2 regions of the Pseudoalteromonas maris genome follow, and region 2 is predicted to be linked to the other one. Evidence: predicted binding sites of a transcription regulator. Region 2 holds the regulator's gene; the other holds the start of a gene.
The links. Region 2 encodes NrdR, which represses ribonucleotide reductase genes. Its sites were predicted from a motif close to AAACACNANATNTNGTGTTT; they were not measured.
Positions count from the first base shown of each region.

Region 1: nrdA (class 1a ribonucleoside-diphosphate reductase subunit alpha) is a predicted target of NrdR. The motif match lies at 2,331-2,350, and genes of this name have one in related genera.

Region 1 is NZ_JBMMUF010000002.1:376,192-387,225, reverse strand. It holds gene gyrA (DNA topoisomerase (ATP-hydrolyzing) subunit A) at 1-1,095, opposite strand, end outside; gene ubiG (bifunctional 2-polyprenyl-6-hydroxyphenol methylase/3-demethylubiquinol 3-O-methyltransferase UbiG) at 1,290-1,997, shown strand; gene nrdA (class 1a ribonucleoside-diphosphate reductase subunit alpha) at 2,498-4,780, shown strand; gene nrdB (class Ia ribonucleoside-diphosphate reductase subunit beta) at 4,850-5,980, shown strand; gene yfaE (class I ribonucleotide reductase maintenance protein YfaE) at 6,049-6,312, shown strand; gene AAEU32_RS04705 (YaeQ family protein) at 6,316-6,843, opposite strand; gene AAEU32_RS04700 (TonB-dependent receptor) at 6,989-9,400, shown strand; gene AAEU32_RS04695 (DUF3466 family protein) at 9,470-11,034, opposite strand, start outside.
Region 2 is NZ_JBMMUF010000005.1:14,157-25,190, reverse strand. It holds gene AAEU32_RS08550 (error-prone DNA polymerase) at 1-2,670, shown strand, start outside; gene glyA (serine hydroxymethyltransferase) at 2,864-4,120, shown strand; gene nrdR (transcriptional regulator NrdR) at 4,212-4,661, shown strand; gene ribD (bifunctional diaminohydroxyphosphoribosylaminopyrimidine deaminase/5-amino-6-(5-phosphoribosylamino)uracil reductase RibD) at 4,664-5,809, shown strand; gene AAEU32_RS08530 (riboflavin synthase) at 5,812-6,468, shown strand; gene ribBA (bifunctional 3,4-dihydroxy-2-butanone-4-phosphate synthase/GTP cyclohydrolase II) at 6,485-7,591, shown strand; gene ribH (6,7-dimethyl-8-ribityllumazine synthase) at 7,725-8,189, shown strand; gene nusB (transcription antitermination factor NusB) at 8,199-8,609, shown strand; gene thiL (thiamine-phosphate kinase) at 8,655-9,632, shown strand; gene AAEU32_RS08505 (phosphatidylglycerophosphatase A family protein) at 9,635-10,117, shown strand; gene AAEU32_RS08500 (diguanylate cyclase domain-containing protein) at 10,127-11,034, shown strand, end outside.

The DNA of each region.
Region 1 (11,034 bases), on a different contig from region 2:
ACGGCGGGTAACAACTTCGCGACGGTGTAAGATAAAGGCTTCTAGCATTTCTTTAAGATTAAAACACTTAGGCTGGTTACCATCTAGCGCAACCATGTTGATGCCGAACACAGTTTGCATTTGTGTTTGTGCATACAGGTTGTTAAGGACTACCTCGCCCACTTCACCACGTTTAATCTCGATAACAATACGCATACCGTCTTTATCGGATTCGTCACGAAGTGCACTAATGCCTTCAATCTTCTTCTCTTTTACTAGCTCTGCAATCTTCTCGATCAGACGTGCTTTGTTAACTTGATACGGGATCTCATGAACGATAATCGTTTCACGACCTGTTTTCTCGTCAACTTCTACTTCAGCACGGGCACGAATGTATACCTTACCACGGCCTGTCTTATAAGCTTGCTCGATGCCTTTTTTACCATTGATGATAGCCGCAGTTGGGAAATCTGGGCCTGGAATATATTCCATCAGCTCTTCAATGGTTGTTTCAGGTTCCTTTATAAGTGCTAAACAGCCGTTTACCACTTCTGTCAGGTTGTGTGGAGGAATATTGGTTGCCATACCCACGGCAATACCTGAAGAACCATTGACGAGTAAATTTGGTACTTTTGTAGGAAGAACGTCTGGGATTTGCTCCGTGCCGTCATAGTTAGGCACATAATCAACCGTTTCTTTTTCTAAGTCTGCAAGTAACTCTTGGGAAAGCTTAGACATGCGCACTTCGGTGTAACGCATCGCAGCGGCCGAGTCTCCATCAACAGAACCAAAGTTACCTTGGCCATCCACCAGCATGTAACGTAGCGAAAACGGCTGTGCCATACGTACGATTGTGTCGTACACTGCGCTATCACCATGTGGGTGATATTTACCGATAACGTCACCCACTACACGTGCTGACTTTTTATATGGTTTGTTCCAGTCATTGCGGAGTTCATTCATAGCGAACAGCACACGACGGTGTACAGGCTTCAAGCCGTCACGGACATCGGGTAGCGCACGACCAACGATTACACTCATCGCGTAATCGAGGTATGAATTTTTTAACTCATCTTCAATATTAACCGGAAGGACTTCATTGGCGAGATCAGTCATTGATTTCACTTTCCTTCTTGTTTAGATCTTAGCGCAAAAGCATAAGGCATCGTGCCCTATCTGCTTGCTAGACCTATTGTCGTTATTATCTCAGGCCATGCTACCACATTATTTTTGATTTTACAGGCGCTAAATCTTTGCGATTTTGCAATTCCCCCTCGTATAATGGCCTCAGAAACACGAGGAAGTTTTTTATGACCGAACATCAAAATGTGGATAGTGACGAAATTGCGAAATTTGAAGCTATCGCAGACCGCTGGTGGGATATGGATGGAGAATTCAAACCACTGCACGAAATTAATCCGTTACGTTTAGACTTTATCGCCCAGCACGCGCAAGGCCTAGCAGAAAAAGAAACATTAGATATAGGCTGTGGTGGCGGTATATTGGCTGAGAGCATGGCTAAGTTAGGTGCCAAAGTTACCGGAATCGATATGGGTAAAGAGCCATTGAACGTTGCCAAGTTACATAGCCTGGAGTCTGGCGTTAAGGTTGATTATCAACAAATCACGGCTGAGCAATATGCCAATGAGAACCCTGAACGATTTGACGTCGTGACGTGCATGGAAATGCTCGAACATGTGCCAGACCCACAATCTATTATTAGTAGCGCCGCTGCGCTAGCTAAACCAGGGGCTGATGTTTACTTTTCAACGTTGAATAAAACCGCTAAAGCCTACTTGTTTGCAATCGTAGGTGCTGAGCAGCTGTTAAAGCTTGTTCCTGAAGGCACACACGATCATAACAAATTTATTCGCCCATCTACGCTCATTCAGTGGGCAGAACAAGCCGGCCTAAAAGTACGTCACAGTGCCGGTCTAAGTTACAATCCTTTCACAAAACAATATACGCTCGGGCAAGACTTAGGCGTCAATTACATCCTGCACTTTGAAAAGCTCTAATAAGCGGGTGCCAAACACCTACATCTAGTGTTAGATGAATTGCTCAAAACACTATATCTGGTGTGTATCTATATTTTACACACCAGATATTGTATTTTCGACTCTCATCCGATGTGTAAATGCTGACCGATCTGCTTATAAAAAAATCATTCGATTGCAGCACGAAAAAATCATTAAATTTGTTTTTTTACCGTTGATTTCCGACAATAGTCAGCATTAAAAATGCTTTAAGGTTAACGGTCACTAACAGACCTTAGTTATCCACAGATTATCATTAAGATCTGTGCTTGCAAATGTTCTCAGACCCCACTATCTTGTGAGTCACAGAGATTAAAACACCATATCTAGTGTTTAAATGTTACCCAGTTTAAATCACTGAGTAACGGAGTTAGAGCCGATGTGCGAGTGACACAATGACTCTTTGCCACGCTCCAAACAGAGCTGAAAAGCATTTTCCAGCTGTGCGCTATGAAAACTAATTATAATTATGGGCTACAACAATGAATCAACAGTTATCTGTTAGCAAACGTGACGGACGTAAGGAAGCGTTGGATCTAGATAAAATCCACCGCGTAATTGCATGGGCTGCTGAAGGTCTAAGCAATGTGTCTGTTTCACAGGTTGAATTAAAATCACACATTCAATTCTATGACGGTATCCGTACAGAAGATATTCATGAGACAATTATCAAGTCAGCGGCAGATTTGATCTCAAAGGATACTCCAGATTACCAATACCTTGCAGCGCGCCTGGCCATTTTCCACCTACGCAAAAAAGCGTACGGTCAATTTGAGCCACCAAAACTGTATGACCACGTTGTTAAGCTTGTAGAAGACAAACGTTATGACCAGCATTTGCTCGCTGATTACACACAATCAGAATTTGAGCAAATGGATAACTTTATCGATCACTCACGCGATCTTAACTTTAGCTACGCGGCAGTTAAGCAGTTAGAAGGTAAATACCTTGTACAGAACCGCGTGACTGGTGAGATTTTTGAAAGCGCACAGTTCCTCTATATATTGGTCGCTGCAAGCCTATTCTCAGCTTATCCAAAAGAAACGCGTCTTGATTACATTAAACGTTTCTACGATGCGGTTTCACAATTTAAGATTTCATTGCCAACACCAATCATGTCAGGTGTGCGCACCCCTACCCGTCAATTTAGCTCGTGTGTATTAATCGAGTGTGATGACAGCCTAGACTCAATTAACGCAACGTCTTCAGCGATTGTTAAATATGTGTCTCAGCGCGCAGGTATTGGCATCAACGCAGGGCGTATTCGTGCACTGGGTAGCCCAATTCGCAATGGTGAGGCTTATCACACTGGATGTATCCCATTCTACAAGCACTTCCAAACAGCGGTTAAAAGCTGTTCACAAGGCGGTGTACGCGGCGGTGCAGCCACATTATTCTATCCATTGTGGCACTTAGAGGTTGAAAACTTATTAGTGCTTAAAAACAACCGTGGTGTAGATGATAACCGTGTGCGTCATCTTGACTATGGTGTTCAATTCAACAAACTTATGTACACCCGTCTTATTAAAGATGGCTACATCACGTTATTTAGCCCATCTGATGTGCCTGGTCTATATGATGCGTTCTTCGAAGACCAAGAAAAATTCGAAGAGCTGTATGTTAAATATGAGCAAGATGAGTCGATTCGTAAGAAGCGTATTAAAGCGATTGAGCTATTTTCAATGTTCTTACAAGAGCGTGCGAGCACGGGTCGTATCTACCTACAAAACGTTGACCACTGTAATACACACAGTCCTTTCGACGCTAAGGTTGCACCAATTCGCCAGTCTAACTTGTGTCTTGAAATTGCACTGCCAACTAAGCCATTAAGTCATGTTAATGATGAAGAAGGCGAAATTGCTCTGTGTACGTTATCTGCATTTAACCTTGGTGCAATCAACTCGTTAGATGAGTTAGAAGAGCTCGCTGAGCTTGCTGTACGCGCGCTTGATAACTTATTAGATTATCAAGAGTACCCTGTTCCGGCTGCATACAATGCAACCATGGGGCGTCGTACACTCGGTGTAGGTGTTATCAACTTTGCCTATTACCTCGCGAAAAACGGTAAACGTTATTCCGATGGTAGCGCCAATGCACTCACACACAAAACATTTGAAGCGATTCAATACTATCTGATGAAAGCGTCAAATGAACTTGCCAAAGAAAAAGGTGCATGTCCTAAGTTTAATGAAACCACGTATGCCAAAGGCATTATGCCAATTGATACATACAAAAAAGACTTAGACACTGTATGCGACGAGCCATTGCACCTTGATTGGGACTCTCTACGCGAGAGCATAGTGGCACATGGTATGCGTAACTCTACTTTGTCAGCGTTAATGCCTTCAGAGACGTCATCGCAAATCTCAAACGCAACCAATGGTATTGAACCTCCTCGTGGTCATATCAGTGTTAAAGCGTCTAAAGATGGCATCTTGAAGCAAGTCGTGCCTGAATATGAAGCGCTCAAAGATCAATACGAGCTATTGTGGGATATTCCATCAAACGATGGTTACCTACAACTTGTTGGTATCATGCAGAAATTCGTTGACCAAACAATCTCAGCGAACACCAACTATGATCCAAATAAGTTCGAAGGCGGTAAAGTTCCTATGAAGCTGCTGCTTAAAGATCTACTGACTGCGTACAAGTTAGGCGTTAAGACTCTGTATTATCACAACACCCGTGATGGTGCGTCTGATGCGCAAGATGAGCTCACCCCACAAGCAGACGATGGCTGCGAAGGCGGCGCTTGTAAAATATAATAATAACAGCGAGCGGTGATAAAGCCGCTCTGCTGGGTTGTAACTTTTGAGTATTGAGAATCTACGACTATGTCATACACCACCTTTAGCCGTACCCGTAATGACCAACTGAAAGAGCCGATGTTTTTCGGACAAACGGTGAACGTTTCGCGCTATGACCAACAAAAGTACCCTATTTTTGAAAAGCTGATTGAGAAACAACTCTCGTTTTTCTGGCGTCCAGAAGAAGTTGATGTAAGTAAAGACCGCGTCGATTTTCAATCACTGCCAGAGCATGAGCGCCACATTTTCTTAAGTAACCTTAAGTATCAAACGCTACTTGATAGTGTTCAAGGCCGCTCACCAAACGTTGCTTTGTTACCGATTGTATCGTTACCAGAATTAGAGACTTGGATTGAAACATGGGCATTCAGTGAAACGATTCACAGCCGCTCTTACACGCACATCATTCGCAACGTGACTCAGTCTCCTGAAGTTATTTTTGACGACATCGTTACTAACGACAAGATTAATGAACGTGCGGACGAAGTGACTCGTTACTATGATGACCTCATTCACCTTACGTCTTTGTATAACCTTTATGGTGAAGGCCAACATACTGTAAACGGCGAAGTGGTTGATGTGTCACTCTATGAGCTTAAAAAGCGCTTATATTTGGCGATGATGTCGATCAACATCCTCGAAGCTATCCGTTTTTATGTATCATTTGCCTGCTCTTTTGCATTCGCAGAGCGTGAGTTGATGGAAGGTAACGCAAAAATCATCAAGCTTATTGCTCGCGATGAAGCGCTGCACCTCTCAGGTACTCAGCATATCTTGAACATTATGCAAGAAGGTAAAGACGACCCGCAAATGGCTGATATCGCTGCCGAGTGCCGCGAACAAGCGATTCAAATGTTCGCTGATGCTGCACAACAGGAAAAAGAATGGGCGGCATACCTATTTAAAGATGGTTCAATGATTGGCTTAAACAAAGATATTTTGTGTCAATATGTTGAATACATCACTAACGTTCGCATGACAGCAATTGGTCTGCCCGCACAGTTTGAAATTCAGAGTAACCCTATCCCATGGATCAACTCATGGTTAGTGTCTGACAACGTACAGGTTGCACCTCAAGAAGCAGAAATTAGTTCATACCTTGTTGGTCAAATTGACTCACAAGTCGATGCCAATGACTTTGGTGATTTCGATCTATAAATGAGCTTAGGGCTCCTAGCCTGGAGCCCTTATTTTCTATTGTAACCTCATACCAACACACCTTCCCCATGCCAACACACGACAGCAAAATCACATTTAACGGTAAGGAACTGATATTTCGTCAAGACAACGGTTCTTTGTTGCGCAGTGTGGAGCTCCAAGGCGAGACGCCAGCTTATCAATGTCGTGAAGGGTTTTGTGGCGCATGCCGCGCGGTATTAAAAAGCGGTCAAGTAAGCTATACCCATGAACCCCTCGCCTTTGTACGCGAAGGTGAAATTCTACTTTGCTGTAGCGTTCCACAGGGCGATATTGTTATCGATACAGACTGAGTATTATTGCGGCCACTGAATTGATATAGATGTGCAAATATATTGCTCGTTTGCGGTTATACACAAAGAATCACTCTCCACACACACATCCCATTGCATTGAGCGTTGCAACAGCTCTACTAACTTCTCAACCGCTTGATGCTCAACCACAATCACTTCCACGCTACGATGCAGTGACAACCAGTGTTCTAATTCTGAATTGATCGGCGCAGTTGTAATGACATACATGGCACTGGTTTGGTTAGCGATCTTCGATAAATCACTGACGTTATCATCGAATACCTCTACGACTAACGCGTAATCCCCAACTAACGACGAGGCTACTATATCCAGCTGCGGTTTACGCTTAGTTTCACACAGCTCTAGGTCATGACGATAGGCAAACAGACAAAACCCTATAAGCCTGAGGATAAAGTGACTCAGTGTCTCTTGCTCTCTTCTTGCAGTAGTAAAATGCTCGTGTACGTGACAGTGATGAACATTATCAACGATTGAAAAATGCGCTTTAAAAACACGTCCTTTGTCGCTCATGATCTGTTCTTATATTTATTTCATATCAATGTCAGTATAGCTGCAATTTTAGAGCTATTTTACATATAGTTATAATATAACATTATTGGTTTGGTGAAAATATAATGTTATAGTATCACGCAAGTATCATCAGAGATGTATTGTTATGTTTAAACCGACTGTTTTATCTTTATCTGTTTGTTCTATCTTGGCGTCTTCTCCAGCGCTTGCAGGAGTGATCTCAGGCGTTGTTGTGGATGAGAATAATAAACCCTTACGTGACGTTGTTGTCCATTACCATGGTAAAAAACAAAGTATCCGTACTGACGCCAATGGTAATTTTGCGATTAATGTAGACCAAAGCGGTCAATTGCACTTCACCAAAGAAAATTACATTGATAAACGTATGGACGTTGGCACGACAGACGCCGAGCTTAACATCATACTTCGCCAGTCGGCTATCGAAAACGTTGTGGTCTACGCATCTGGACTAGATAAAAATAATCTCGATATGGTATCGCCTGTGTCGGTGTTAGGCGGAGATGATTTAAGAGACCGAGCACAACCTACATTGGGAGAAACATTAAAGGGCCTTCCTGGGATCAATGCTAGCTACTTCGGCCCCGTCTCTTCTAGCCCTATTATTCGTGGTTTAGATGGTCCGCGAGTAAAAATAACGCAAAATGGCTTAGACAGCGCCGATGCGTCTCGCGTTGGTCCAGATCACGCGGTGAGTACTGAGTCTATTGCCGCTGAACAAATAGAGGTGCTACGCGGCCCTGCAACGTTGCTTTATGGCTCTGGTGCAATCGGTGGTGTTGTCAATGTTGTTGATAATCGCATCCCTACCGATGTAATAGACCAGTATCAAGGTGCTGGCGAGTACTCACACGATACTGTGTCAAATACCAACACGTATGCAGGAAGGTTTACCGCTGGGCATAAAGGTTTCAATGTACATGTTGATGGCACTGATCGTGTGGGACATGACTACGAAACGCCGACGTTTACGTTCCAAGAGCACGAAGAGGACGAGCCTGAGCAACTTAATAAAGTGGACAATACATTCATTGATAGCGCCACAGTAAACTTTGGTACTAGCTATGTAGCACAGCACTGGACAGTCGGTCTCTCTTTTGGAACTATCGAAAGTGATTACGGTATACCTGCCCACTCAGAGCATGGACACGGTGACGAACACGGTCATGAAGAGGCAGTTGGCCACGAAGAAGAAATGGGCCATGAAGATGAACATCCGGAGCATGGCGAAGAGTCCGTCTTTGCAAGAATGGAGCAAGATCGGTGGCAAGCACTCGCGAGCTATTCTTTCCACGATAGTCTGTTGGAGACCCTCACACTTCGTGCCGGCTACACTGATTACACACATGCAGAGATCGAGGGCGATGAGCTAGGGACTGTGTTTTCAAACACAGCCCGTGAGGCACGCCTAAACGCAAAGCATCGCGTTGGACAATGGCACGGTACCCTAGGTTATCACTACAGCGATAGCGAGTACCGCGCAGATGGCGAAGAAGCATTTACCCCTGCAACGAACACTCAAGTGCACGCATTTTATTTATTAGAAGAGCGTGAGTTTGGGGATTTCACATTAGAGCTGGGTGCGCGATTTGAGGATTATAAGTTAGACAGTGTAATCACTGACGCACATGCAGATGAACACTTAGACGAGCATGCAGATGAAATGCATGACGAAGAAGTGAGCGAGGCCATCTTATATGATTATTCACAAACAAACCTCAGCGCATCTATTGGTGGTATTTGGCAATACCAAGAAGGTCATTCCGTTGCATTAAGTGTGTCACATTCAGAACGCGCACCTTTAACCGCAGAGTTGCTAGCTAATGGTGTTCACATTGCAACGGGTACCTATGAACTGGGGCTTGGCTATCATATTGAAGATGGAGAAGCACATTTCGAGGGGGATAATGTTCAACAAGAAAAAGCGACCAACATCGACCTAAGTTTGCGTAAATTCGTTGGCGATTTTGGCTATAACTTCAGTATTTTCTATAACGAAGTAGATGACTTTTACTATCAACAAAACACTGGCCTAGCCTATGAGCATGACCTCGGCTTTATTTCGCAATCTGTTGCTGATGAAGATGCAATGGATGTGTATCAGTATGTTAGTGCTGATGCCAAGCTTTACGGTTTCGAACTAGACGTACACTACGCGCTCACTGAGAGTTGGTTACTTAAGGGCTTCGCTGACTCGGTAACCGCTAAACTTAAAGATGGTCGATACCTTCCACGTATTCCAGCAGCTAAAGTTGGTGGACAGTTGTCTTATGCGTTGAACGATTGGGATTTTGCCCTTGAAGCCACGCACTATCTAAAACAAGACGACATCTCTTCTTTTGAAAGTGATACTGCCAGTTACACGCTAGTCGACTTTAAAGTGAATTATAACTTTGCGTTTGGTCACAGTGATGGTGTTGCCTACCTTCAAGCGCAAAACTTAACAGATGAATTAGGCTTTGTGCATAGCTCATTCATTAAAGAGCAAGCGCCCCTACCTGGGCGTAATCTGCGCCTTGGTGTGCGAGTTTATTTCTAAACTCACAAATGCTTAATACAATAAAAAGCCCCGCTCAGTGCGGGGCTTTTTATTAAACGACCGTTTAGATTATTTAAATCTACGTCTAAGCGCTAACAGCGGCAATGCAAGTAGAGCTAGCCAACCAAAAGAACCACTTTGTCGCTCGTAACTACCAGCGGCTTCAGGTGGACACTGCTCGATTTCTCCACCAGCGATTGGGCGCAACATCACAGGAGTAGCAACGCTCTCGTACAGAGTATTACCATCATCATCGAATTCCACCTCACCACGAGCATTTAGTTTTTCGACAGTTTTCGTCGCTACACCATAGATATTACCATCATCATCTAGTGCAGTTGCTTCAGCGAAGTTATAAGGGTACGGACTTTCACCATCAATGTCATAGCAAGGAAGCAAGTCGTTTATGTTTGCAATCTTTTCATCGCCTATTGAGTAAATGAATCCCTCACGACGACGACTGTTAGAGTTTACAACATCAACTTCACCTTCCCCAACGATAACACCATTGGCATTTATATCACGTGCCACCGAGCTTGAGCTCGAGAAATAGTCTGTTGGGAAGGTAGTCTCACCCGTATGAATATTATGGTAGAAGAATTTAGTAGTACGACGACCTTCAATCACTCGACTGCCATAGCCTGTAACCACCCCACTGTCATTAATAGCTAGGGCTTTACCTTCATACCAACCATCTTCTTGATTTAGAATTTGACTAACTTGACCATCTTTAAAGACAACTGGTAACACTAATATACTGTTTTCGTTATTATACTGACGTACATGAGAATAGCCGACGGCGACGCCTTGGCTATTCACTGCTAAAGCCTGCGATACAAAAGCACTTCCCTCATCCTCTTCTCGCTCTAAGCCTAAACCTAATTCTGTCGTATCAATAACATTAAGGTCTGCGTCTAGTGTCCACAGGGTAGCTCTGACGTCATAAAATGAACTTAAGAGGTTACGACTTGATTGGTTTTCAAACTTCCAAACACACACCGCAGTGGGTTCATCGACGTTATCACAATTTTCGTCGTAGTTTTCTTGGCGGTCTTGGGGGACGTTAACAGAGCTACTTCCAACAACATAATAACCGCCGTCGGGGCGTATTTTGACATCGGTTGCGCCACCTTGCCCACCGTAAGTGTCATAGATCACTGGAAGAACATTTACTTGGCCGGCAACCGAAACTACGACAGGACGGCTTCTGTATTCTCTTACAAAATAAGTTTCAGCTTCGTCATCACCTTCTGGAGTAAAAGATAATTTTGTATACGGAGCGGATCCCGTACCAACTTTTACACCGTCTTCACTAATTGCGTTATACAGGGTACTAACACTTCGCGAATATCCATCAAAGTCATCAGACTGTGCATCTGTCAATATTTGCTCTACGGCAGGACTAGGCGTAAAGTTAACTGCCACAGTGCCAGATATTTTTTGCCAAGTCTCAATATCACTTTGTGACGACAAGAAATTCAACATGAACTCTAACGAATCAGCATTAATGTTGCCTGTAACAATGTCGTCAATAGTAAAGGTGATGTCTTTATCTATTTGAGTAAACCGAATCAACTCCCAGTTATCATAGGCGCGCTGAAGCACGGTGTTATCAGCATCAAAATAGCTGGTAT
Region 2 (11,034 bases):
AAACGTCATTATGGCGATCAGCTGTATCTTGGGGTACGCCGAGAGCTCAGTAGTTTTGAGCCTGAGCAGTTAGCCTATGTGCGTGCTTTAAGTGAGCGCTTGCAGATTACAGAGGTCGCGTTGGGAGCGGTATTGATGCACACCCCCGAGCGCTTGCCGTTACAACACGTGCTCAGTGCGATTAAGCAAGGACAAACCGTTGCCTCTTTGGGACAGCATTTACTTGCCAATGCTGAGCGCTCTTTGCGTCCTATCAGTAAGTTGAATAAGTTATTTAGTCCACAGCAACTGGCCACGACCGAGTATATAGCTAAACAGTGTTGCTTTAATCTTGATGAGCTCAGCTATCAGTACCCCCATGAACTTATCCCGCAGGGAGTAAGTGCCAGCGAGCATTTACAAAACCTTGTCACTAAAGGGGCCAAAAAGCGCTTTCCAGAAGGCGTACCCGCTTCTATTCAAGCCACGATAGATAAAGAGTTAACGCTAATCGCTGAGCAAAAGTATGAGCCTTTTTTCCTCACTATTGCTGATATTGTGCGCTTTGCTAAGTCTCGAGATATCCTCTATCAAGGGCGAGGTTCAGCAGCGAACTCCGTGGTGTGTTATTGCCTAGAAATTACAGCCGTTGACCCACGCCAAATTGATGTGCTTTTCGAGCGTTTTATTTCTAAAGAGCGTAATGAGCCGCCCGATATTGATGTGGACTTTGAGCACCAACGTCGCGAGGAAATCTTTCAGTACATCTATCAAAAATATGGTCGCCAACGAGCTGCATTAGCTGCAACGGTGATCACCTATCGGTTAAAGAGCGCGATTCGTGATGTGGGAAAGGCGTTAGGATTTACGCCAACACAGCTTGATTATTATATTAAGCAACTCAATCGTCGTCATGGCGGTGGGCAATGGCAAGCACAGTTAGTGCAATTAGGGCTAGACCCTAATGCCCAGATAAATCAGCATTTTTTTCATTTGGTTGATGAAATAAAAGGGTTCCCACGACATTTATCTCAACATGTAGGTGGCTTTGTGATCTCCCAAGGCCCCTTGCATGAACTCGTGCCCGTTGAGAATGCAGCGATGGCACAGCGCACCGTGATCCAATGGGATAAAGATGATTTGGAGAGTCTCAAATTATTAAAAGTTGATGTCTTAGCATTGGGCATGCTCAGCGCTATACAACGCAGCTTTAAGCTCATTGAAAAACATTATCAATACACACTGAGCATTGCCGATATTACTCGCTTAGGTGATGACCCGCAGGTGTTCGATATGGTGCAAAAGGCTGATACCGTGGGCGTATTTCAAATTGAGTCGCGAGCACAAATGAGTATGCTGCCTCGTCTGAAACCGAGTTGTTATTATGATTTAGTGATTCAAATTGCCATTGTTCGCCCAGGGCCAATTCAAGGGGATATGGTACATCCATATTTACGCCGTCGTGATGGTGATGAGGCGGTCGAGTACCCTTCGAAACACGTGGAACAAGTGCTAAAGCGCACGCTCGGAGTACCTATTTTCCAAGAGCAGGTGATTAAAGTGGCGATGGTTGCTGCGGGGTTTAGTGGCGGTGAAGCCGACCAATTACGCCGTGCAATGGCAAAGTGGAAACGCGATGGTGAGCTTACGCAATTTAAGCAAAAACTGATCGATGGCATGCTTAAACGCGGTTATGAGTATGAGTTTGCAGAGCGTATCTATCAGCAAATTTGTGGTTTTGGTGAGTATGGGTTCCCTGAATCTCATTCCGCTAGTTTTGCGGTGCTGGCGTATGTGTCTGCTTACTTAAAATACTACTACCCAGAAGTTTTTTTATGCGCTCTCGCAAACAGCTTACCTATGGGATTTTATTCTTTAGACCAACTGGTGCAAGATGCGCGTCGCCATGGCGTGGCGATACTGCCTGTTGATGTGAACCACTCCGCTTGGGAGCATCAAGTGGTACGTCAAGGTGAGCATTTGGCCGTACGCTTAGGGCTTTGTTGTATCAAAGGCTTTAGCGCGCACAGTGCACAAAAATTACTAGAGTTGCGCCCAGCGCAAGGTTATAGCAGCATTAGTCAGTTGTACCATCATGGTGTGAGTGAAGCGGAACTTGAAACGCTCGCCAGTAGCAATGCATTGGCGGCTATAGCAAAAGATCGCTTTAACAGTCGCTGGCAGATTATGGATAAGCAGCAGCGCTTACCTTTATTTGCGCAAGACGAATACAGTCAGAAGAGCCAATCAGAACTCACCCTAAGTGCGCCAACAGAGATACAAGATACCCTTGAAGATTATGCCAGCATGGGTGTGAACATGGGGGAGCATCCCTTAGTTCATTTACGTCAGCACGGATTATTGTGTCATGCCAAAAGGGCCAATGAGCTAAGTGCATGTCGAAACGGTGCCAGTGTCACCATTGCAGGGTTAGTAACGGGACGTCAGTCTCCTGGCAGCGCAGCAGGCGTGACGTTCTTAACGCTTGAAGATGATACGGGCAACATTAATGTGGTGGTGTGGTTGGCAACAGCCAAAGCGCAGCAAAAGGCGTTTTTAACCGCGCGTTTGTTGGAAGTAAAAGGCGTGGTTGAGCATCATAAAGGCGTAGTGCACGTTATTGCTGGGCGGCTCATTGATCACAGCGATAAGTTACCCGCTTTAATTTTAAAAAGCCGTTTCTTTCATTAATATTAAAAATCAAAACCAGTTTATATATTTGTATGGTTAATGTTTTAAATAAAAAAATATCATTCTTTTTAGGCTGTGAAAAAAATTCATAACTTGTTTAAATAAGCTCACGCTTAGCTAATAGGCAAACGCGTCGTTTACGCGTACAATACGGCCTTTGATTTCGACAATTACGTTGCACCTAGGAGACAGCATGTTAGAACGTAACATGAACATTGCAGACTTTGACCCAGAATTAGCCAATGCGATGAACGCAGAAGTTGCTCGCCAAGAAGAGCACATCGAGCTTATCGCATCTGAAAACTACTGTAGCCCACGCGTATTAGAAGCGCAGGGTTCACAGCTAACGAACAAATATGCTGAAGGCTACCCTGGTAAGCGTTATTACGGTGGTTGTGAGCATGTTGACGTTGTTGAGCAACTAGCAATTGACCGTGCAAACGAGCTATTTGGTACTGAGTACGCAAACGTACAACCACACGCAGGCTCGCAAGCAAACGCAGCTGTTTTCCAAGCGCTACTTCAGCCACACGATACGGTTCTAGGTATGAGCCTAGCGCACGGTGGTCACCTTACTCACGGTGCACACGTAAACTTCTCTGGCAAGACGTACAATGCTATTCAGTACGGCCTTAACGAAGAAACAGGCGAAATCGATTACGATCAAGTTGAAGCGCTAGCGCTTGAGCACAAGCCAAAAATGATCATCGGAGGTTTCTCTGCATACTCAGGTATCGTAGATTGGGCTCGTTTTCGTGAAATCGCTGACAAAGTTGGCGCATACTTATTCGTAGATATGGCTCACGTTGCTGGTCTGATCGCTGCGGGTGTATACCCAAGCCCAGTTCCTTACGCGCATGTGATCACTACCACAACACACAAAACTCTAGCGGGTCCTCGTGGTGGTTTGATCATCTCTAACTGTGGTGATGAAGAGATCTACAAAAAGCTAAACAGTGCAGTGTTCCCTGGTGGTCAAGGTGGTCCTCTATGTCACGTAATCGCTGCTAAAGCGGTTGCTTTCAAAGAAGCACTTCAACCAGAATTCAAAGCATACCAACAGCAAGTAGTTGCTAACGCACAAGCGATGGTAGCGGTACTTCAAGAGCGTGGCTACAAAGTAGTATCAGGTAAAACTGACAACCACCTATTCCTTCTTGACCTAATTGATAAAGACATCACAGGTAAAGATGCAGACGCTGCACTTGGTAACGCAAACATCACAGTTAACAAGAACTCAGTACCAAACGACCCACGTTCACCGTTCGTAACATCAGGTCTTCGTCTTGGTTCTCCAGCAATCACACGTCGTGGTTTCAAAGAAGCAGAAGCGAAAGAGCTAGCGGGCTGGATCTGTGACGTGCTAGACGACATCGAAAATGCAGATGTTCAAGCGCAAGTGAAAGAAAAAGTGAAAGCAATTTGTGCTAAATTCCCTGTGTACGCATAAGGGCACAAAATAGCTATTGCACAAACATTTGTGTATGATAAAGGCCGCAATTTTTGCGGCCTTTTTGTTATCTACAGGAAACCCGTTCACTATGCATTGTCCGTTTTGTAGCGCTAAAGATACCAAGGTAATCGACTCACGTTTAGTTGGTGGTGGGCATCAAGTTCGCCGTCGCAGAGAATGTATTGATTGTCATGAGCGTTTTACAACCTTTGAAGGTGCAGAATTAGTCATGCCTCGGGTGATTAAACGCGATGGTTCCCGCGAACCGTTCAACGAAGATAAGTTACAAAATGGCCTGCACCGTGCGTTGGAACGTCGACCAGTGAAAACTGAGCAAGTCGATGAGGTGGTGCATCAAATCATGTCACAAATTCGCGCGACTGGTGAGCGTGAGGTAAGTTCTCAGTTAATCGGTGAGTGCATTATGGAAGCCCTTAAAGGGCTCGACAAAGTAGCCTATGTTCGCTTTGCTTCCGTGTACCGTTCCTTTGAAGATATTCGTGAGTTTGGCGAAGAAATCGCCCGCCTTGGAGATTAAGTATGACCTTTAGCGCAGACGACACGCGCTATATGCAACGGGCTATTGAGCTTGCATATCAAGGCCGCTTCACAACAACCCCCAATCCTAATGTTGGCTGCGTACTGGTTAAAGATGGTCGCATCATAGGCGAGGGGTTTCACAAACAAGCAGGCACAGCGCACGCTGAAGTACACGCACTTGCCAACGCCGGGGGCGACGCTGAGGGCGCAACAGCCTATGTCACGCTCGAGCCATGCAGTCATACGGGGCGAACCGGACCCTGCGCGGTAGCATTGGTCAAGGCCAAAGTGGCCAAAGTGATTTGTGCGATGCAAGACCCAAATCCCCAAGTGAGCGGCAGAGGAATGACCATGCTGGCCGAGGCGGGCATTGAGGTTGCCTCTGGCTTACTCAGCAATGAAGCTCAAAAGCTCAATCGCGGTTTTTTAAAGCGTATGCGCAAGGCATTGCCATATGTCACATGCAAACTTGCTGCGAGTATTGATGGTAAAACAGCTCTTGCTAATGGTGAGAGTAAATGGATCACCAGCGCGCAAGCCCGTGCGGATGTGCACCGATTACGCGCTGAGCATTGTGCGATTTTAAGTGGCGCAGACACGGTGATTGTCGATAACGCACAGCTCAATGTTCGCTTAGACGATGCCACGCTCAGTGATTACCCATTGCCACAGGTGCGCCAACCACTGCGAGTGATTATCGATAGTCACTATCGGCTCACCCCAGAGCTGGCGTTATTCAAACAATGCGGTGACATAATTATCGTGCGCTCAACAACAGCAAATATCTGCTCGTCAGAGCTTGATAAACAGCCACAGTGGCCCAACAATGTAACCGAGTTGATGTGTGACGGTGCCCCAAGTGGTCAAGTCGATTTGCATAAACTGCTTGTTTTATTGGCCCAAAAGGACATCAACTCAGTGTGGCTAGAGGCAGGTGCGACCCTGTGCGGCGCGATGGCAACGCAGAAACTAATTGATAGATACATCATGTATTTAGCCCCAAAATTCATGGGCAGTGATGGCAAAGGGTTGTTAAATATCGGCCCGTTTGCGGCAATGGCACAGGTGCCCTCATTGCGCTTTGGTGAAGTGACCCAGATTGGTGAGGACATTCGCCTTACCCTAGAGCAACCAGAAGTAGAATAGTCATGTTTACAGGCATTATTGAAGCAACAGGAACTTTGAGCTCGCTGACGTTAGTCGACGGTGATTTAAAAGTGCGTGTACAAAGCGACAACTTGGATATGAGTGATGTTGCTTTGGGTGATAGTATCGCCACTAACGGTGTGTGTCTTACGGTTACTGAGAAATTTAGCGATGGCTTTAGTGCCGACGTGTCAAAAGAGACGATGTCGCTTACGCGTTTTGCACATTATCAACGAGGTCAAAAGGTCAACTTAGAAAAAGCGCTACAGCCTATATCTCGATTGGGTGGGCATTTGGTATCTGGACATGTTGATGGTATCGCTGAAGTTGTTAAAGTTGCGCCGAATGCGCGTGCCATTGAGTATTGGCTTGAAGCGCCACAAGAGCTAATGAAATACATTCCTTATAAAGGCTCTGTGTGCATTGACGGCGCGAGTTTAACCGTCAATGAGATAAATGCTAACCAGTTTAAGTTAACGATTGTGCCACATACATTGGCGCAAACGACCATTGCCGAATTTCAAGTCGGCACCAAGGTTAACCTTGAAGTTGACCAAATTGCGCGCTATTTAGAGCGCTTAATTCAAGGGGCTCAGGCTCCAAAACAAGAATCATCTGTATCCGAGAGCTTGCTCGTGCAAGCAGGATTTATCAAATAAACATAATGGGCAAGATATGAGTTTGAATACCGCAGCAGAGATCATCGAAGACATTAAAAATGGCAAAATGGTCATATTGATGGACGATGAAGATCGTGAAAACGAAGGTGATTTAATTATTGCTGCTGAGCACATCAGTGCTGATGCGATTAACTTCATGGCTACCTATGGCCGAGGCCTAATTTGTCTGACCTTAACACAAGAGCGCTGTGAACAACTGGCGCTGCCATTGATGGTAAAGAACAATGGTGCACAGTTCTCAACAAACTTCACTATGTCCATTGAGGCAGCAAAAGGCGTCACAACCGGCATTTCAGCAGCGGATCGTGCGCGCACTGTGCAAGCGGCTGTCGCTAAAGGCGCTGTGCCTGAAGACATTGTGCAGCCGGGTCATATTTTCCCAATCATGGCGCAACCGGGCGGCGTATTAACGCGCGCGGGACACACAGAAGCAGGCTGTGATCTGGCACGTTTGGCAGGTCTTGAGCCATCGTCGGTAATTGTTGAAATCTTGAATCCAGATGGCACTATGGCGCGTCGTCCAGAGCTTGAAGTATTTGCCAAAGAGCATGGTATCAAGATGGGCACCATTGCGGATTTAATCGAGTACCGCAATCTTAACGAAACGACCATTGAAAAAGTGGCGCAGTGCAAATTGCCAACGGAGCATGGCGAGTTCGACTTAGTGACTTACAAAGACACCATCGATGGTCAAATGCATTATGCGCTGGTCAAAGGTGAGATCAACGACCCAACTCTGGTGCGTGTACACCTGCAAAGTACCTTTAATGACATTCTATTGTCAGACCGTGGTGCAGATCGCAGCTGGACATTATCAAATGCAATGGCGTATATCGCCAAAAACGACGGTGTACTGGTTATTTTGGGCAAACAAGAGTGCAGCGAAGAAATTGAAGCTATGGTCAAAGCGTTTGCTCTTGAAGATGAAGGCAAACCAGCTAGCCATCGTAAAATTCAGGGAACGTCACGCACCGTGGGGATTGGCTCACAAATTTTGGCAGATTTAGGGATCACCAAAATGCGCTTGATGAGTATGCCGAAAAAGTACCATGCATTGTCTGGTTTCCACCTAGAAGTTGTGGATTATGTGCAGCCTGATTAAGGGCTTTTTCGCACACGCTTAATGTAATTGTAATACAGCTATTTTTTTAAACTTATGGTATGATGCGCGGCAATTTTGCGATATTCGTATTTGGCCCGCATCACGCGTTGGCAAGTTAAACTAAGGTTTATAAATGAAAATTATTGAAGGTAACAAGTTTGCACCGGGCAAAAAATTTGCCATCGTGATTTCACGTTTTAATGACTTCATTGGCAGCAGCTTACTTGATGGTGCGGTAGATGAATTGAAACGCACAGGTAACGTAAGCGATGACGATATTACCGTTGTTTATGTGCCAGGTGCAGTAGAGTTGCCATTGGTAGCTAAGCGCATCGCAGCGAAAGGCGAATATGACGCTATTATCGCTCTTGGCGTGATCATCCGTGGTGGCACACCACACTTTGATTTGGTTGCGGGCGAGTCAAATAAAGGTCTAGCACAAGTATCGCTAGAGTATGACGTACCAGTTGCATTCGGTGTATTGACTACTGAAAGCATCGAGCAGGCGATTGAGCGTGCTGGTACAAAAATGGGTAACAAAGGTGGCGAAGCTGCATTAAGTGCCCTAGAAATGGTTAATGTTTTAGACAAAATTTAAGGGTTCACAGTGAAACCAGCAGCAAGACGCAAAGCGCGCGTATTGGCTCTACAAGCCGTTTACTCATGGCAAATGAGCGGTAACGCCATTGCCGACATCGAACAAAATATGTTGATTGAAAACGACGTATCTAAAGTAGATGTTGAGTACTTTAAAGATCTCGCACGTGGCGTTGCCGTTAACTTTAAACAGTTAGACACCGCGCTCGCTCCACACTTAACTCGTCCATACGAAGATATCGATATGGTAGAGAAAGCAATTTTACGCTTGAGCGCGTACGAGCTGAAATTCCGTGAGGACGTACCTTATAAAGTTGCGATTAACGAAGGGATTGAATTGGCGAAAACATTTGGCGCCGATGATAGTCACAAGTTCGTAAACGGCGTACTTGATAAAGCCTTAAAGGACTTACGTAGCTAAGCTCGAAATAACAAGGAGAGCCGGCCAAGGCCGGCTTTTTTGTGTATGCAAGAATTTGAATTAATAAATCGATATTTCAAAGGTCGTGGTATTACTCGCCGTGATGTTAATGTTGGCATTGGCGATGATTGCGCCTTGGTCACTATTCCTGAAAACAGCCAACTGGCAGTGACCACTGACACTATGGTTGAGGGCGTCCACTTCTTTGATGATATTTCTGCGCGTGCTTTGGGGCACCGTGCTATTGCTGTGAACCTGAGCGACCTTGCGGCAATGGGCGCTGAGCCTGCGTGGGTATCTGTTGCTATTACCTTACCCAAGGCGGATGAAGCATGGTTAGACGAATTCACTGCAGGCATGCACGAAATTGCTGAGTACTTTAATGTCCAAATCATTGGTGGTGACACCACGCAAGGCCCACTGGTTATTACTGTGTGTGCAAAAGGCACCGTGCCTAAAGGTAAGGCGCTGACACGCGGTGGGGCTAAACCGGGAGACTGGATTTATGTCACCGGCCCATTAGGTGATGCAGGGTTAGCGGTTGAAGCTCGTAAGCAAGGTCTAGAAATCGACAGTGAGTGGCTCAGTAAGCTCACTCACAAATTAGAATACCCAACGCCTCGCGTTGCAGCGGGGCAAGTGCTGCGCGGCTACGCCAGTGCTGCAATTGATATCTCTGACGGTCTGTTGGCCGATTTGAAACATATTTTGGAGATGTCACAAGTCAGTGCCACCGTCTATGCGGATAAAATCCCCACATCTGAGGCATTTCGCCAAAGTGTTGAGGGCGATGCAAAATGGCCATATGTTTTAAGTTACGGTGATGATTACGAATTACTGTACACCGTGCCAGAGAATCACAAGGCGATGTTGGACAATAAGCTGCATCAATATGGTATCGATGCTGTGTGCATTGGCCAAATTCGTGGTGGCGACGGCAAAATCGAGTTGTTCAATGGTGAGCATAAGCTCGATGTTACAGGTCTTGGGTTTGAACATTTTACAGAGGATGAGTCGTGCTAGCTATGGCTAAGACATTTCACTTGAGTCGACCTCATCAATTTCTTGGTTTAGGGTTTGGCTTAGGGCTAAGCCCTAAAGCTCCGGGCACAGTGGGCACGTTTGCCGCCTTGCCGTTTATCTTTATGAACTTGGGCATGCCGCTTTGGATGCAGGTAGTATTTGCGCTGCTTTTATGTGTCGTGGGCGTATGGGCCTGTGGTAAAACGGCACAAGATTTGGGTGTCCATGACCATCCTGCTATTGTTTGGGATGAAGTCGCTGGGTTTTATATTACTATGATAGGGGCGGCGATCAGTTGGCAAACATTGCTCGTTGGTTTTATTTTATTCCGCTTCTTTGATATTGCTAAACCAGGCCCAATTCGCATGTTAGATAAACGTTTGCATGGTGGTTTGGGGATTATGGCCGATGATGTGCTAGCGGGTATTTGCTCTCTTATTTGCCTACAAGCGCTAATTAAAGTAGGTTATTTGCCTGGAATCTAAGAATTGACTATGGGTGTCACATTGCAGCGATTTATTCTGTCATTGTTGCTCACGTGCGCGGCACTAAGTGCCGGTACTGCATATGCTTCCATTACCGATTATGTGGTAAAGCAGTGGAACACCCGCAACGGCCTTCCGTCGCAATCACTTAAAAGTGTTACCCAAGATAATCAAGGTTACATCTGGGTGGGAACGCAATTCGGCTTAAGTCGATTTGATGGCGAACACTTTACCAATTTTAACGAGCAAAATAGCAACTTCCTTAACAGTAACGCTATCAACAAGCTATTGATTGATAACGAAGGATTGCTGTGGATAGGCACCAAAAAAGGGGTGTCGGTGCTCGACCCTCGCTCGATGAATTACTTCCAATTTGGTATTAATGACCCAGTACGCGACATCCTTCAAGATGAAAAAGGCAATATGTGGGTCGCAGCGAATGAGCTTTACTACATTGAGCGTAATCAAATTGCATTTCACTTAGATGAAGACCAACGCCGGCGCAGTGGACGCATCCAAAGTCGATTAACTGCTATTAACCAAATTTCTGTAAGCAAAATGGCACTGGCACCGCAAGGCGTATGGCTTATTAGTGAAAACTACTTGCTGCGCTTATCGAATATGTCGTCTTCTTCGTCACGTTTGCGCTTAAAAATCACTGCACGTGTCACCTTACCTGAACGTTTGGCACAAACCATCATCCATGATCTGGCGTGGTTAGAAGGCACCTTGTACTTGGCCTCTGAACTAGGCGCATATTTCCTAGATATAGACGATGAATTAAGACCGTTCCCTCTGCCGAACGCTAGTAATGCCGCTGTATACAAGTTTATGAGTGACTCCGACGGCGCACTGTGGATATCGACATATGGCCGTTTACTGTATCGTGATAACTCGCAAGAGTGGCAGTGGGTTGA